2 regions of the Herminiimonas aquatilis genome follow, and region 1 is predicted to be linked to the other one. Evidence: predicted binding sites of a transcription regulator. Region 1 holds the regulator's gene; the other holds the start of a gene.
The links. Region 1 encodes sigma-54, which starts transcription at its own class of promoters, with help from an activator protein. Its sites were predicted from a motif close to TGGCANGNAANCTGCTTT; they were not measured.

Region 1 (6,496 bases):
ATGATATTTGACGTCGATGGCATTCTGACCGACGGCAGCCTGCATTTTGGCGCGGATGGCGAGGTCATCAAGACCTTCAACGTTCTCGATGGCCACGGCATCAAATTGCTGCAGCAATCCGGTGTCGCGACCGCGATCATCAGTGCACGCCAATCACCTATTGTGCTGCGCCGCGCGACGGACCTTGGCATTCATCATGTGTTTCAAGGCATACATGACAAGCGCAGTGCATTTGAACAATTGCTCGCACAAACTGGCACTGACGCCAGTGCATGCGGCTTCATCGGCGACGATGTCATAGACTTGCCTATCCTGTCGCGCGTCGGCTTTGCAGCAAGCGTACCCAATGCACATCCGGAAGTGCGCTCACGCGTGCATTACGTGACGCAAGCCAGCGGCGGTCGCGGCGCGGCACGTGAATTGTGCGATTTCATTCTGCGCGCACAAGGCAATTACGAGGCGGCCATCGCGCTGTACTTGTCTTGAAAGCGCCGCGTCCAGGCAATGGCATGCGCCTGATTGTGCTGATTGCGTTGAGCGCAGGATTAGCGCTCGGCAGTTTTTGGCTAGTCGAAGTGATGCAGCGCAAAACTGAAGATTCCCTGCCTGCCCGGGTACGCACGGAGCCCGATTTTTATGTAGAGAAATTTAATTTCGTGCGCATGGCAAAAACCGGCGAGGCACGTTACAACCTCACCGGCACCGAAATGAAACATTACCCGCAAGACGACTCCTATCAAATACAGAATCCGGTCATGCATAGTTATAGCGCTGATCGGCCACCGATGGTGAGTCGCTCCTTGCGCGCCAAAGTGACTAACAACAGCAGCGAAGTCCATATGTATGACAATGTGCATATAGACAGACCCGCTTCCGCAAAGTCGCAGCATTTTCAACTCAAGACATCTTATTTGCTGATATTGCCAGACGAGGATGTCATGAAAACCCCCAAGCCGGTTGAACTGCAACTTGGGAAATCGACGCTGAATGGCGCCGGCATGTTTGTCAACAATGCAACCGGCGAATTCAGCTTGTCGAGTAATGTAAAAGGCCAGTACCAGCCGCCTGTCGTCACCAATTGATTTCGTGATCCGACTTTTAATCGATGGATTCTCTTAGAAAAATTTCATGAAACGATTACTTTCTGCAATGCTGCTTATCGCTGGTTTGGGCGCGCTGACTTGCGTCCATGCTGAAAAAGCCGATGCAACCAAGCCGACCAACGTCGAAGCCGATCAAATGCAGTACGACGACGTCAAACAGATCAACACCTTCGTCGGCAATGTCGTATTGACGCGCGGCTCGATTCTGATGAAATCCAACAAGATGGTGGTCACGCAAGATCCGGCCGGCTATCAATTTGTCGTCATGTATGCGGCCCCTGGCTCACTTGCCAGTTTCCGTCAAAAACGTGACGGCGGTCCCGACCAATGGATAGAAGGCCAGGCCGAGCGCATCGAATACGACGACAAGAATGAAATCATGAAACTGTATTCCAAGGCTCGTATGCGTCGCCTGGAAAATGGCAAGACTACCGATGAAGTCAACGGCGAGTATATTTCCTACGATACACGCGCTGAATTTTTCACCGTGCATAACACTAGCGGGGGCGACAGCAAGCCAGGTGCAGGACGCATCAAGGCCATCATCCAGCCGCGTGCCGATACAACAAAGGCCCCTTAAGATGTCGAGCAAGTTGATAGTCAGCGGACTGCAAAAAAGCTATGGCGCGCGTCAGGTTGTACGTGACGTCGCCTTGCAAGTCGAGAGCGGTGAAGTGATTGGCCTGCTGGGCCCTAACGGCGCCGGCAAAACTACGTCGTTTTACATGATCGTCGGCTTGGTACCGTCGGATGCCGGCAGCATCGAACTGGATGGTGTCAATATCTCGCGCCAGCCCATACACAAACGCGCGCAGCTGGGTTTGTCCTATCTTCCGCAAGAAGCGTCGGTATTCCGCAAGCTGAGCGTCGAGGATAATATTCGCGCCGTGCTCGAACTACAGCGCCTCAATGGCAAATCCTTGAGCAAGCCGCAGATCGAACAACGTCTCGATACTTTGCTGGCTGACCTGCAAATCGAGAAGCTGCGTGAAAATCAAGCGATGTCTTTGTCCGGTGGCGAACGTCGTCGCGTCGAGATTGCGCGCGCACTGGCAACCAATCCACGTTTCGTTTTGCTGGATGAACCGTTTGCCGGCGTTGATCCGATAGCAGTAATTGAAATTCAACGTATTGTGCGCTTCCTCAAAGAGCGCGGCATAGGCGTACTGATCACCGATCACAATGTGCGCGAGACACTCGGCATCTGCGATCGTGCCTACATCATCAATCAAGGTGCAGTGCTCGCCAGCGGCAGCCCTGACGAGATTATCGCCAACGAATCGGTGCGCCGGGTTTACCTCGGCGAACACTTCCGCATGTGATGCCGGAAGCTAGATAACTCTATGAAGCAATCCCTGCAGCTACGCGTTTCGCAACATCTGGCACTCACGCCGCAATTGCAGCAATCAATCCGTCTGCTGCAATTGTCCACGCTGGAACTGCATCAGGAGTTGGAACAAATTCTCGCAGACAATCCACTGCTGGAGCGCACCGACGATCCGCTGGATCACGCGATCCGCTTGCTGGCCGATGGCGCCATCGGCTCTACCGGAACCACACCGGAAGGCGCAAGCATAGAGGCCAATGCGCAAGTCCCGGAAAGCGAAGCCAGTTTCGATACGCCATCAGACGCACCCGAATCATCCAACGGCGATGCCGAATGGAGTTTTGACGATGTCGCACGTACATCGAAAGCACCGGAAGATGATGACGCCCGCCCGCAGCTGGAAGCACACGAAACAACATTGCGTGAGCACCTGCTGGAACAGATGCGCGTAACTGTGCGCGAGACGCGTGATCGTGCGTTGCTTGAATTGATCATCGATGCATTGAACGACAACGGCTATCTGGAAGAAGAACTGGAAGAAATCCACGCGCGCCTGCCGGAAGAGCTGGAAATAGAACTGGAAGAATTGCAGATTGCATTGAACCTGTTGCAAAGCTTCGATCCGCCTGGTGTGGGTGCGCGCAATGCCTCTGAATGCCTGGCACTGCAAATCAAACGCATGCCGAAAGTTGCAATGGTCACGCGCCGCATGGCGCTCGCGATTGTTGAAAATCATCTCACTCTATTTGCGCAACGCGACTTCAACAAACTGCGCAAGGCCCTCGATTGCGACGACGAAGATTTGCGCGAAGCACAAGTCATCATCAAACAATGCAATCCACACCCAGGAGCGATTTTCGCAAGCGGCTCTTCCGATTATGTGGTGCCTGATGTGATCGTCAAACGCACACGCAACGGCTGGCAAGTCATGCTCAATCACGACGTCATGCCACGCTTGCGCGTCAACAGCATGTACGCCAATATTTTGAAGCAAAGCAAGGGCGATGGATCGCTCGGATCGCAACTGCAAGAAGCCAAATGGTTGATCAAAAATATGCGTCAGCGCTTCGACACTATCCTGCGCGTATCACAGGCGATAGTAGAACGACAACGCAACTTTTTCTCACATGGCGCTGTCGCGATGCGCCCACTTGTGTTGCGTGAAATAGCTGATACACTAGGTCTACACGAGAGCACTATTTCTCGTGTAACGACGCAAAAGTACATGCTCACACCGCATGGAATGTTCGAACTGAAGTACTTTTTCGGCAGCCATGTCGCAACGGAAACAGGCGGCGAAGCATCCTCCACTGCGATACGGGCACTGATCAAACAATTGATAGGAGCTGAAGACCCGAAAATCCCATTCTCTGATAGCAAAATCGCAGAAATGCTGGCGGAACAGGGTATGGTTGTGGCGCGACGTACCGTTGCAAAATACCGTGAAGCCTTGAAAATTCCCCCAGTCAATTTGCGCAAATCGTTGTAGAACTGTCCTTAGTAGTTTTTGTTATACCTTGCTGTGTTCTTGTGGCCAGGTAACAAGGCGCTTGAACCTCCAGTGAATTATCATAGGAGCACTGTATGAATCTCACAATCAGTGGACATCACCTCGAATTAACCCCAGCAATCCGCGAATATGTACAAGGAAAACTGGAGCGTATCAAACGTCACTTCGATCACGTTATCGACATTGCAGTCATCCTGACTGTAGACAATCTTCCGGAAAAAGAAAAACGCCAGAAAGCAGAAATCAACTTGCGCGTGAGAGGCAAGGATCTGCATGCGGAAAGTATTGCCGACAATTTGTATGCGGCGATTGACTCACTGGTCGACAAGCTCGATCGACAAGTCATCAAATACAAAACCAAGCAGCAAGATCATCAACATGATGCAATCAAACGATTGCCGGATGAATCCGACGCTGCTGTCACCCCTTAACGGGAAATCATCAGGCTGAGAAAATCAGTCACTAAAAATGAAGGGCGCAGATTGCGCCCTTTTTTAATGTCAAAGCTCTACAGAAATCGATTAAAAATCGCTAAACATCAATATAAAATGACTGGATGCATGACCATCGCAAAAAGTATTTTCCCTCTTCTCTCGCCAAGCCAATTTCAGCTATCGCGCTGATTTTGACCCTTTCAGGACATGCTTTTATTCTTTACTCGCTCGCTGAATTTGCTGAGACTAACAATAAAAATAGCAGTGAGACGACAGGGGTGGTTGTCCGTTTACTGAGTGAAAAATTAGATCATGCGCCTCAGCGCATAGCCACTAAAAGTCAAAACGTCCACAATCTGATACAGCCAGAAATACCATCGTTACCGGCGGCGCCCTCGTTGGCTGAAATTCCGATCGGTGCACAACTACCCTTTCAATCCTACTATTTCAAATCGGATGAATTAAGCCAGAAACCACAAGTCATCAATGACCTACCTGCAGATTTTTTCTTGCCCGATATCGCAGGATTGCCTGAGCCACTCATAATGACTTTGCGCATCAGTAATGTGGGAACGGTAGACGAAGTATTCATCCCTGGCGATATTGCTGACAGTGAAAAACTGCTGTTGATTACCACTGCTTTTAAAACAATGACTTTTGCAGCAGCCCAAATTTCCGGCATCGCCGTGCCTAGTGAAATACGCATCGAAGTGTGGAAAAACACAGATAAGCAAGACGAGCCAGCAGGAAAATAAAAAAGGCGGCCCACGTAGGGCCGCCGATCAATCTACATTAAAAATCAGTCTGGTATAAATTCGCGCCAAATTACGCGCTTACCTTGAAATGACAAGGCGTTAGGCGGCTTAGGCAACTTGTTTGTAGGTTGGTCAGGCGTCGGATGATCTGAGGTAACCACTGAAACATGTCGTTCCCCGTCAGGAGTGTAGTAATAATTTACACCGACAATCGGGGCATTGAATTTTTCCGAAACAATGCCGTCGCCATTATTTCCATTCAGGTAATTAAAGTAGTTAAGCCAACCATACCCGCCCGGTGAACATACCGTATTGGATGGCACGGTAGAAGGCGCAATCAAGAGACCAGAATCAAGTATAGGTTCCACATGAATACGCTCCCCCGTATCCGGCAAGTCGATAAACCATCCTGAATCAAGCCTGAAATCAATTTCATTTTGCGATGCAGTGCGGGTGGATCCTGAGGTCGTAATAGTTTGTTGCACTAGCGATAGCCGTGGATTCACCAGAGTAGTGGTCGCATTGTTATCCTTTATTGCATACAAGGTTTGTCTCTGCGTATTTTCCAGATCGCTTTTCTCTAGATACTTTCCGGTCCCAACAAAAACCAATCGCTTACCGTAAGCGACACCTAACTCAGGCGCCGCCGTAACGGGTTGCCTAGCACCAGACGGATCCTTCAAAACTGCAAATTTCAATACTGTATTGGTATTGATATCGAAACGCCACACGTTACCCGAAAGGTCGCCGCCATAAACATACAAAGACGTATTGTTGCGCGCCGGATCGTTAGCATAGTTTGCTATCTTAGCCAATCCGCTCGGCGTAATAGCAGGATCATCGACATCCGGATCAACGCCAATACCTATCCGTGATATGTGAGCACCAGTAAGAGCATTCCGCACATACAAATAACCCTCACCATTTCCTGGACTGGTGTTGTTATAGCCAGATGTGAACAAAACAACCCAAGTGCCGTCTGCCTTTTTCGTCACAACTGGGTAGCCATAGCTATATCCCAGATTGGCCTCATTCGTGGAATCAATTTCCCATAGCAAAATCGGCGTGGTAGGGTCGGTAATATCGAGTGCGTAATATCCTCTGCCGCCGCCATTCAAACCGGCTACCAAGATGGTCCGCCAAGCAGATGTCGCCGGGTTATAAACATCCGCGATGATCGGCCTGCCATTTACATAATTCCTGTGCTGACTTCCATAATTCTTATCTGCAAGATGCCAGAGATTCGGGATCACCAATGTAGGGACAAAAGCCCATCGTTCTGTTCCATCTACAGCATTAAATGCATGCAGCATGCCATCGTTGGTTCCCATATAAACCGTTTTTGGGCGAGAAGCCTTGGCAGTGAT
Region 2 (6,496 bases), 830 kb from region 1:
ATGATCTTGATCTCACCGGTACGCACTGCTTCAAACATTTCCACAGCGCTTTTTCCAGGTGTCGCAGGCACATCGGCCACACCCCATAATTTTGCGATTTCTGCACGATGCTGCGGATTCGCCAGATCGCGATGCGCCGACAGCATGGTGGCGAGGCCGCCCACTTCACGTCCACCCATCGCGTTCGGTTGGCCGGTCAGTGACAGCGGTCCCGCGCCGGGCTTGCCGATTTGATGCGTGGCCAGATGCAGGTTGATCAGAGCAGCATTTTTTGCGGTGCCGGATGAGGATTGATTCAAACCCTGGCAATACATGGATAACGATGCTTTCGACTTGCCGAACATGCGCGCAGCCTGCATCAAGTCTTCTTCCTTGATGCCGCAGATATCGGCAACGAATTGTGGCGTGTACTCGCGCACCGTTTGCTTCAGTTCGGCAAAACCTTCGGTATGCGCCGCGATGTAATCGAGATCGACCAGGTCTTCCCACAAACAGATATGCAGCATGCCGTTGAACAGCGCGACGTCAGTTCCCGGCAAAATCGGCAGGAACAAATCTGCCTCGCGTGCGGTGTCGGTACGGCGCGGATCCGCGACGATCACTTTCAACAGTGGATTAGCCTTGCGTGCATCTTCGATACGGCGATAGAGAATCGGATGTGCATAAGCCGTATTCGAGCCGACGATAAAAATGACTTGCGCCTGATCGATATCGTCATAGCAAGGCGGCGGCGCATCAGCGCCCAGCGTCTGCTTGTAACCGGCGACTGCACTCGACATGCACAAACGTGAATTGGTATCGACGTTATTGGTGCCGATCAAGCCTTTCGCTAGCTTGTTGAATACGTAGTAATCCTCGGTGAGTAATTGACCTGACAAATAGAAACCTACGCTGTCGGGGCCGTGATCACGGATCGTTGATGCAAATTTATTGACGATGAAATCCATCGTCGTCGCCCACGACGTGCGCTCACGTTCGTCAGTACGAGCCAGACGCATTTCCGGATACAGCGCACGCGACTGCTGTTGCAATGCCGGACGCGCGGTTAAATGCAAGGTGCTGCCCTTGGTGCACAAACGACCGAAATTGGCCGGATGGTCCGGATCGCCGCGCACGGCGATCACCTTCTCTCCATCACTTTGGATCAGGACACCGCAGCCCACGCCGCAATAACAGCAGGTGGCTTTGGTTTCGGTCGAAGGTGCTGCAACTGCAGATGCAATAGGTGATGCAATTGCAGCAGTAGTTGCAGAATCAGGCCGGGCAGCAGAAAGCAGTGATTCACTCATGCAGCAGCAGCCTCGCTGACCGGCGCATTCAATTCCACTACGTCGAGATAGACATCGCCGCTTTCCACCTTGACGCTGAATGTCCGCGTACAACCTTCATCCGGCGCCGCTGCGCAGCCATTGTCCAGGCCTATGCTCCAGTTGTGCAACGGGCAGGCGACGCGCTCGCCGAATACGATGCCTTGCGACAGAGGTCCGCCCTTGTGCGGGCAGCGATCCAGCAAGGCAAATACCTTGTCTTCGCTATTGCGGAAAATGGCGACGTTCGGCTTGTCTGCGCGATTGACGACGCGGGAACCGAGGACTGGAATGTCCGTTACCTTGCAGATGACTTTCCATTGGTTTGACATACATGACCTTGATAAAAATTGTTATAGATGTTGTGTGCCGCGGTGGTGTGCTGCACATTGATCGGGCTGGGTACTCGCACTTGAGTGCGAGTACCCTCCTGATTAAATCGACAATGGCTCGAACTGACGCGTATCGACCATCGCTTTCTCAGGCTCGTGCCACGGATCGGATTCGCCTTCCAGAGAGAACAGCAAGCGTTCGTATAAAGCCTTGCGATTCTCTGCATCCTCGATCACTTTCTGCTTCGCATGATCCAGACCCACACGAGCCAGGTAATGCACGGTCCGTTCCAGGTACCAGCCTTCTTCGCGATACAACTGCAGGAAGGCACCCGCATATTCCAGCACTTCTTCATGCGTTTTCAGTTTGACAAAGAATTCGGCGACTTCCGTCTTGATGCCACCGTTACCGCCGACATAGAGTTCCCAGCCGGAATCGACACCGATAATGCCGACGTCCTTGATGCCGGATTCTGCGCAGTTACGCGGGCAACCCGACACTGCCAGCTTGACCTTGTGCGGCGCATACATGCGGGCCAGTTGGCGCTCAAGTTGCTGCCCCATCTTGGTCGAATCCTGCGTACCGAAGCGGCACCATTCGGAACCGACGCAAGTCTTCACTGTACGCAAACCTTTGGCATAAGCAAGGCCGGATGGCATGCCGAGATCGTGCCAGACTTCACGCAAGTCTTCTTTTTTCACACCCAGCAAATCGATACGCTGACCGCCTGTAACCTTGACGGTAGGGATCTTGAACTTGTCGACCACATCAGCGATACGGCGCAATTCTGACGAGTTTGTTTCGCCGCCCCACATGCGTGGAATCACAGAGAAAGTACCGTCCTTTTGAATGTTCGCATGCGCGCGTTCGTTGATGTAACGCGATTGCGGATCATCCTTGGCTTCACGCGGCCAGGTCGAGATCAAGTAATAGTTGATACCCGGACGGCAGCTGGAGCAACCGTTAGGCGTGCGCCAGTTCATCTTTTGCTGCACTTCTGCGACCGACAACATCTTGTCTTTCTTGATCGCGTCGCGCACTTCCTGATGGGTGTGATCGGTGCAGCCGCACATCGGCTTGGCTTTGCTCGACACCGAGTAATCGCCACCGGCAGTTGCCATGATGATTTGCTCGACCAAGCCAGTACACGATCCGCACGATGCGGATGCCTTGGTATGTTTGCGCACGTCTTCGATCGTGAACAGACCTTTTTCCTTGATGGCCGTCACGATAGTGCCCTTGCAGACGCCGTTACAGCCGCAAACCTCTGCGCTATCCGGCATTGCAGCCGCCTTGCTGAAACCTTCGTGACCGGTATCGCCCGGACGCATGGTATTGGCTTCGCCGAACATCAGCGAATCGCGGATTTCGCTGATGTCCTTGCCTTCGCGCAACAGGCTGAAGTACCAGCTGCCATCAACGGTATCGCCATATAGACAGGCACCTACCAGTTTGTCGTCTTTCAAAACCAGTTTCTTGTACACGCCGCCGATAGGATCGGACAACATGATTTCTTCCGTGCCTTCGCCGCCGAGAAATTCACCGGCAGAGAATAAATCAATGCCGGTTACTTTCAATTTGGTTGACGTAACCGAACCTTGATAACGGCCGATGCCGAAGTTGGCCAGATGGTTGGCACAGACTTTTGCCATTTCAAACAGTGGCGCAACCAGACCGTATGCAGTGCCGCGATGGTTGACGCATTCGCCAACTGAATACACTTTCGGATCGTAGGTTTGCATCGTGTCGTTGACGACGATACCGCGATTGCAATAGATGCCGGTTTCTTCCGCGAGCTGCGTATTCGGGCGTATGCCGACCGCCATCACAACCAGTTGTGCCGGAATTTCTGTACCGTCGGTAAAGCGCAATGCCTTGACGCGGCCATTTTCGTCGCCGATGACCTCTTGCGTATTTTTACCAAGCAGGAAATTGAGACCGCGATCTTCCAGCGACTTTTGCAGCATCTTGCCGGCGACATTGTCGAGCTGACGCTCCATCAGCGTCTCCGGCAGATGCACCACCGTGACATTCATGCCGCGCAGTTTCAAACCATTTGCAGCTTCCAGACCCAAGAGGCCGCCACCGATGACAACTGCATCGGTATGCACTTTGGCCGCTTCGATCATCGCTTTGGTATCGTAAATGTCGCGATAGGAAATCACCCCTTCCAGATCCTTGCCGGGAATCGGCAGCATGAAAGGATTGGAACCGGTCGCCAGCAACAGGCGATCGTATTCTGCGGTAGTGCCGTCATCTGCAATCACCACGCGCTTAACGCGATCGATCTTGACGATCTTCTTACCCAGATGCAGCTTGATGTCGTTTTCGACATACCAGTCGACATCATTCAACATGATGTCCTGGATGGTTTGCTCGCCGGCCAACACCGGGGACAGCAAAATACGGTTGTAATTGGCATAAGGCTCGGCGCCAAATACCGTGATGTCATATAAGTCGGGTGCAATCTTGCGTAGTTCTTCCAAAGTACGCACGCCTGCCATACCGTTACCGACCATGACCAGTTTCATTTTTTTCATCGCTGCATCCCACAGATTTGTTGTTCGCGAATTCAAATAAGCAAAACAGATGCCAGTTTTACTTTTTGTGCACTTTTGTCAAAAAACGCTATTTCCGCACCAATAGGAAGTAATTTGCGCACTCAACAAGTGCAATTCGAAATTTATTTGGTGCGGCAGCAATATCCCTTTTCCATGAGCATGAAGCGCGCCCATTCGTGGACCGTGCCTGCACTAAAGTGGCATAACACTTGCATATTTGTCGCGCACTACTGTCTAACTCAGCGAGATCTCATGCAAAAATCGTCATTCTGGAAAGCGGGCCACACACCGACCCTGCTTGCTTCATTCTTTTACTTCGACCTGAGTTTCATGGTCTGGGTCATCCTCGGCCCACTTGCCGTTCAGATCGCTGGTGACCTGGCACTGACGCCGTCGCAAAAAGGCTTGATGGTTGCCACGCCGCTATTGTCAGGCGCCTTGTTGCGCATCGTCATGGGCGTACTGGTCGATCACTTAAAACCGAAAAAAGCCGGCATCATCGGGCAGGTCATCGTCATGAGCGGCATGTTGTGGGCATGGCTGGGGGATTTGAATTCTTATCACACGATGCTGGCATTCGGCGTGATCCTCGGTTTCGCCGGCGCTGCGTTTGCCGTCGCACTGCCGTTGGCTTCGCGCTGGTATCCGCCGGAACATCAAGGTACGGCGCTCGGCATCGCCGGTGCGGGCAACTCCGGCACCGCTTTCGCGGCATTGTTTGCGCCGACACTGGCCATCATCTTCGGCTGGCAAAACGTGTTCGGCCTGTGCCTGATCCCGCTCGGTATTGCCTTCATCGTCTATCTGGTATTCACCCGCGATGCGCCTAATGCACCGCCAGCAAAATCGCTGGTTGAATATCTGCATGTATTGAAAGACAAGGATGCCTGGTGGTTCATGTTCTTCTATAGCGTAACCTTCGGCGGCTTCTCCGGACTGGCGTCATCGCTGACGATTTACTTCAATGGTCAATACGGCTTGTCACCAGTGACCGCCGGATACTTCACCGCAGCATGCGTGTTTGCGGGATCTGCCGTGCGTCCATTGGGCGGCCGTCTCGCCGACCGTATCGGCGGCATCAAGACCTTGTCGATGATGTATATGCTGGCCGCAACCTTCATGCTGGTCGCCAGCTTCGGTTTATCATCGGCGATGGCTGCTGTCGCCATCTTCGTACTTGCGATGCTGGCGCTGGGAGTCGGCAATGGCGCGGTATTTCAGTTGGTGCCGCAACGCTTTCGCAAGGAGATCGGCGTGATGACAGGGCTGGTCGGCATGGCGGGCGGTATAGGTGGTTTCTACCTGGCGTCCAGTCTTGGGTATTCCAAGCAATTGACCGGCAGCTATCAAGGTGGCTTGATTGTGTTCGCTGCCTTGGCCATCGTTGCCTTGCTCGGTTTGTCGGCAGTGAAGAATCGCTGGCGTACAACCTGGGGCAGTGCTGCCATGACCAACGCAAAAATTTAAACCGCAATCACGAAACTACAGGCTCGTCATGTTTGCATATCTGCCATACCCACCATGCCACTGAAACTTGCGGCGGGTTATGCCACCCGCGCAGGGCTACGCGCGCGCAATGAAGATTTTGTCGGCATGGTCATGCCCGACGAACCTGAATTGTCGAGCAAGGGCATGATCGCGGCCATCGCCGACGGCGTATCCGGCAACGAGGGTGGACGTGAGGCATCCGAGTACACGATACGCGGCTTGCTCAGCGATTACTACGCAACCTCCGATACATGGCCAGTCACGCAATCACTGGATCGCGTACTCAAGGCGATCAACAGCTGGGTCCAGCATCAGGGCTCCATACGTGCAGAACTGGCCGGCATGGCGACGACGCTGACGTCGCTGGTATTGCGCGGCAATTTTTATTATTTCTCGCATGTCGGCGACACCCGCCTTTATCTCTTAAGGCAAGGTGGTTTGACGCGCCTCACTGCCGATCACGTGTGGGACAGGCCGGAGATGCAGCACGTGTTGACGCGCGCAATCGGACTCGACTCGCAACTGGCAATCGATCACGGCATGGGCGAATTGCATGAAGGCGATGCATTCCTGCTCGCTACTGACGGCGTATGGGCATCGATATCGGAATACGATCTGACCGATCATCTGAAGCGGCTGGTCAGCCAACGGCATGAAGCTGAAGCGGTCGCCAATGCCCTCATCGATAGCGCACTGGCTGCCGGCGCACAAGACAATGTCAGTGCACTGGTGGTGCGTGTCGATGCCTTGCCTGAAACAAATTTGCGTGATGCCTTGTCCGGCTCGCAGCAGCTGCCGGTGCCACCT

Region 2: a site for sigma-54 is predicted at 4,400-4,417, ahead of ACFQO0_RS04240 (nitrate/nitrite transporter). Genes of this name have one in related genera too.

The regions. Positions count from the first base shown of each region.
Region 1 is NZ_JBHTCC010000001.1:1,753,971-1,760,466, reverse strand. It holds gene ACFQO0_RS08195 (KdsC family phosphatase) at 1-486, shown strand, start outside; gene lptC (LPS export ABC transporter periplasmic protein LptC) at 510-1,082, shown strand; gene lptA (lipopolysaccharide transport periplasmic protein LptA) at 1,129-1,683, shown strand; gene lptB (LPS export ABC transporter ATP-binding protein) at 1,685-2,425, shown strand; gene ACFQO0_RS08175 (RNA polymerase factor sigma-54) at 2,447-3,919, shown strand; gene hpf (ribosome hibernation-promoting factor, HPF/YfiA family) at 4,015-4,371, shown strand; gene ACFQO0_RS08165 (hypothetical protein) at 4,497-5,129, shown strand; gene ACFQO0_RS08160 (pilus assembly protein) at 5,174-6,496, opposite strand, start outside.
Region 2 is NZ_JBHTCC010000001.1:923,783-930,278, forward strand. It holds gene ACFQO0_RS04225 (nitrate reductase) at 1-1,289, opposite strand, end outside; gene nirD (nitrite reductase small subunit NirD) at 1,286-1,639, opposite strand; gene nirB (nitrite reductase large subunit NirB) at 1,742-4,180, opposite strand; gene ACFQO0_RS04240 (nitrate/nitrite transporter) at 4,454-5,668, shown strand; gene ACFQO0_RS04245 (protein kinase domain-containing protein) at 5,723-6,496, shown strand, end outside.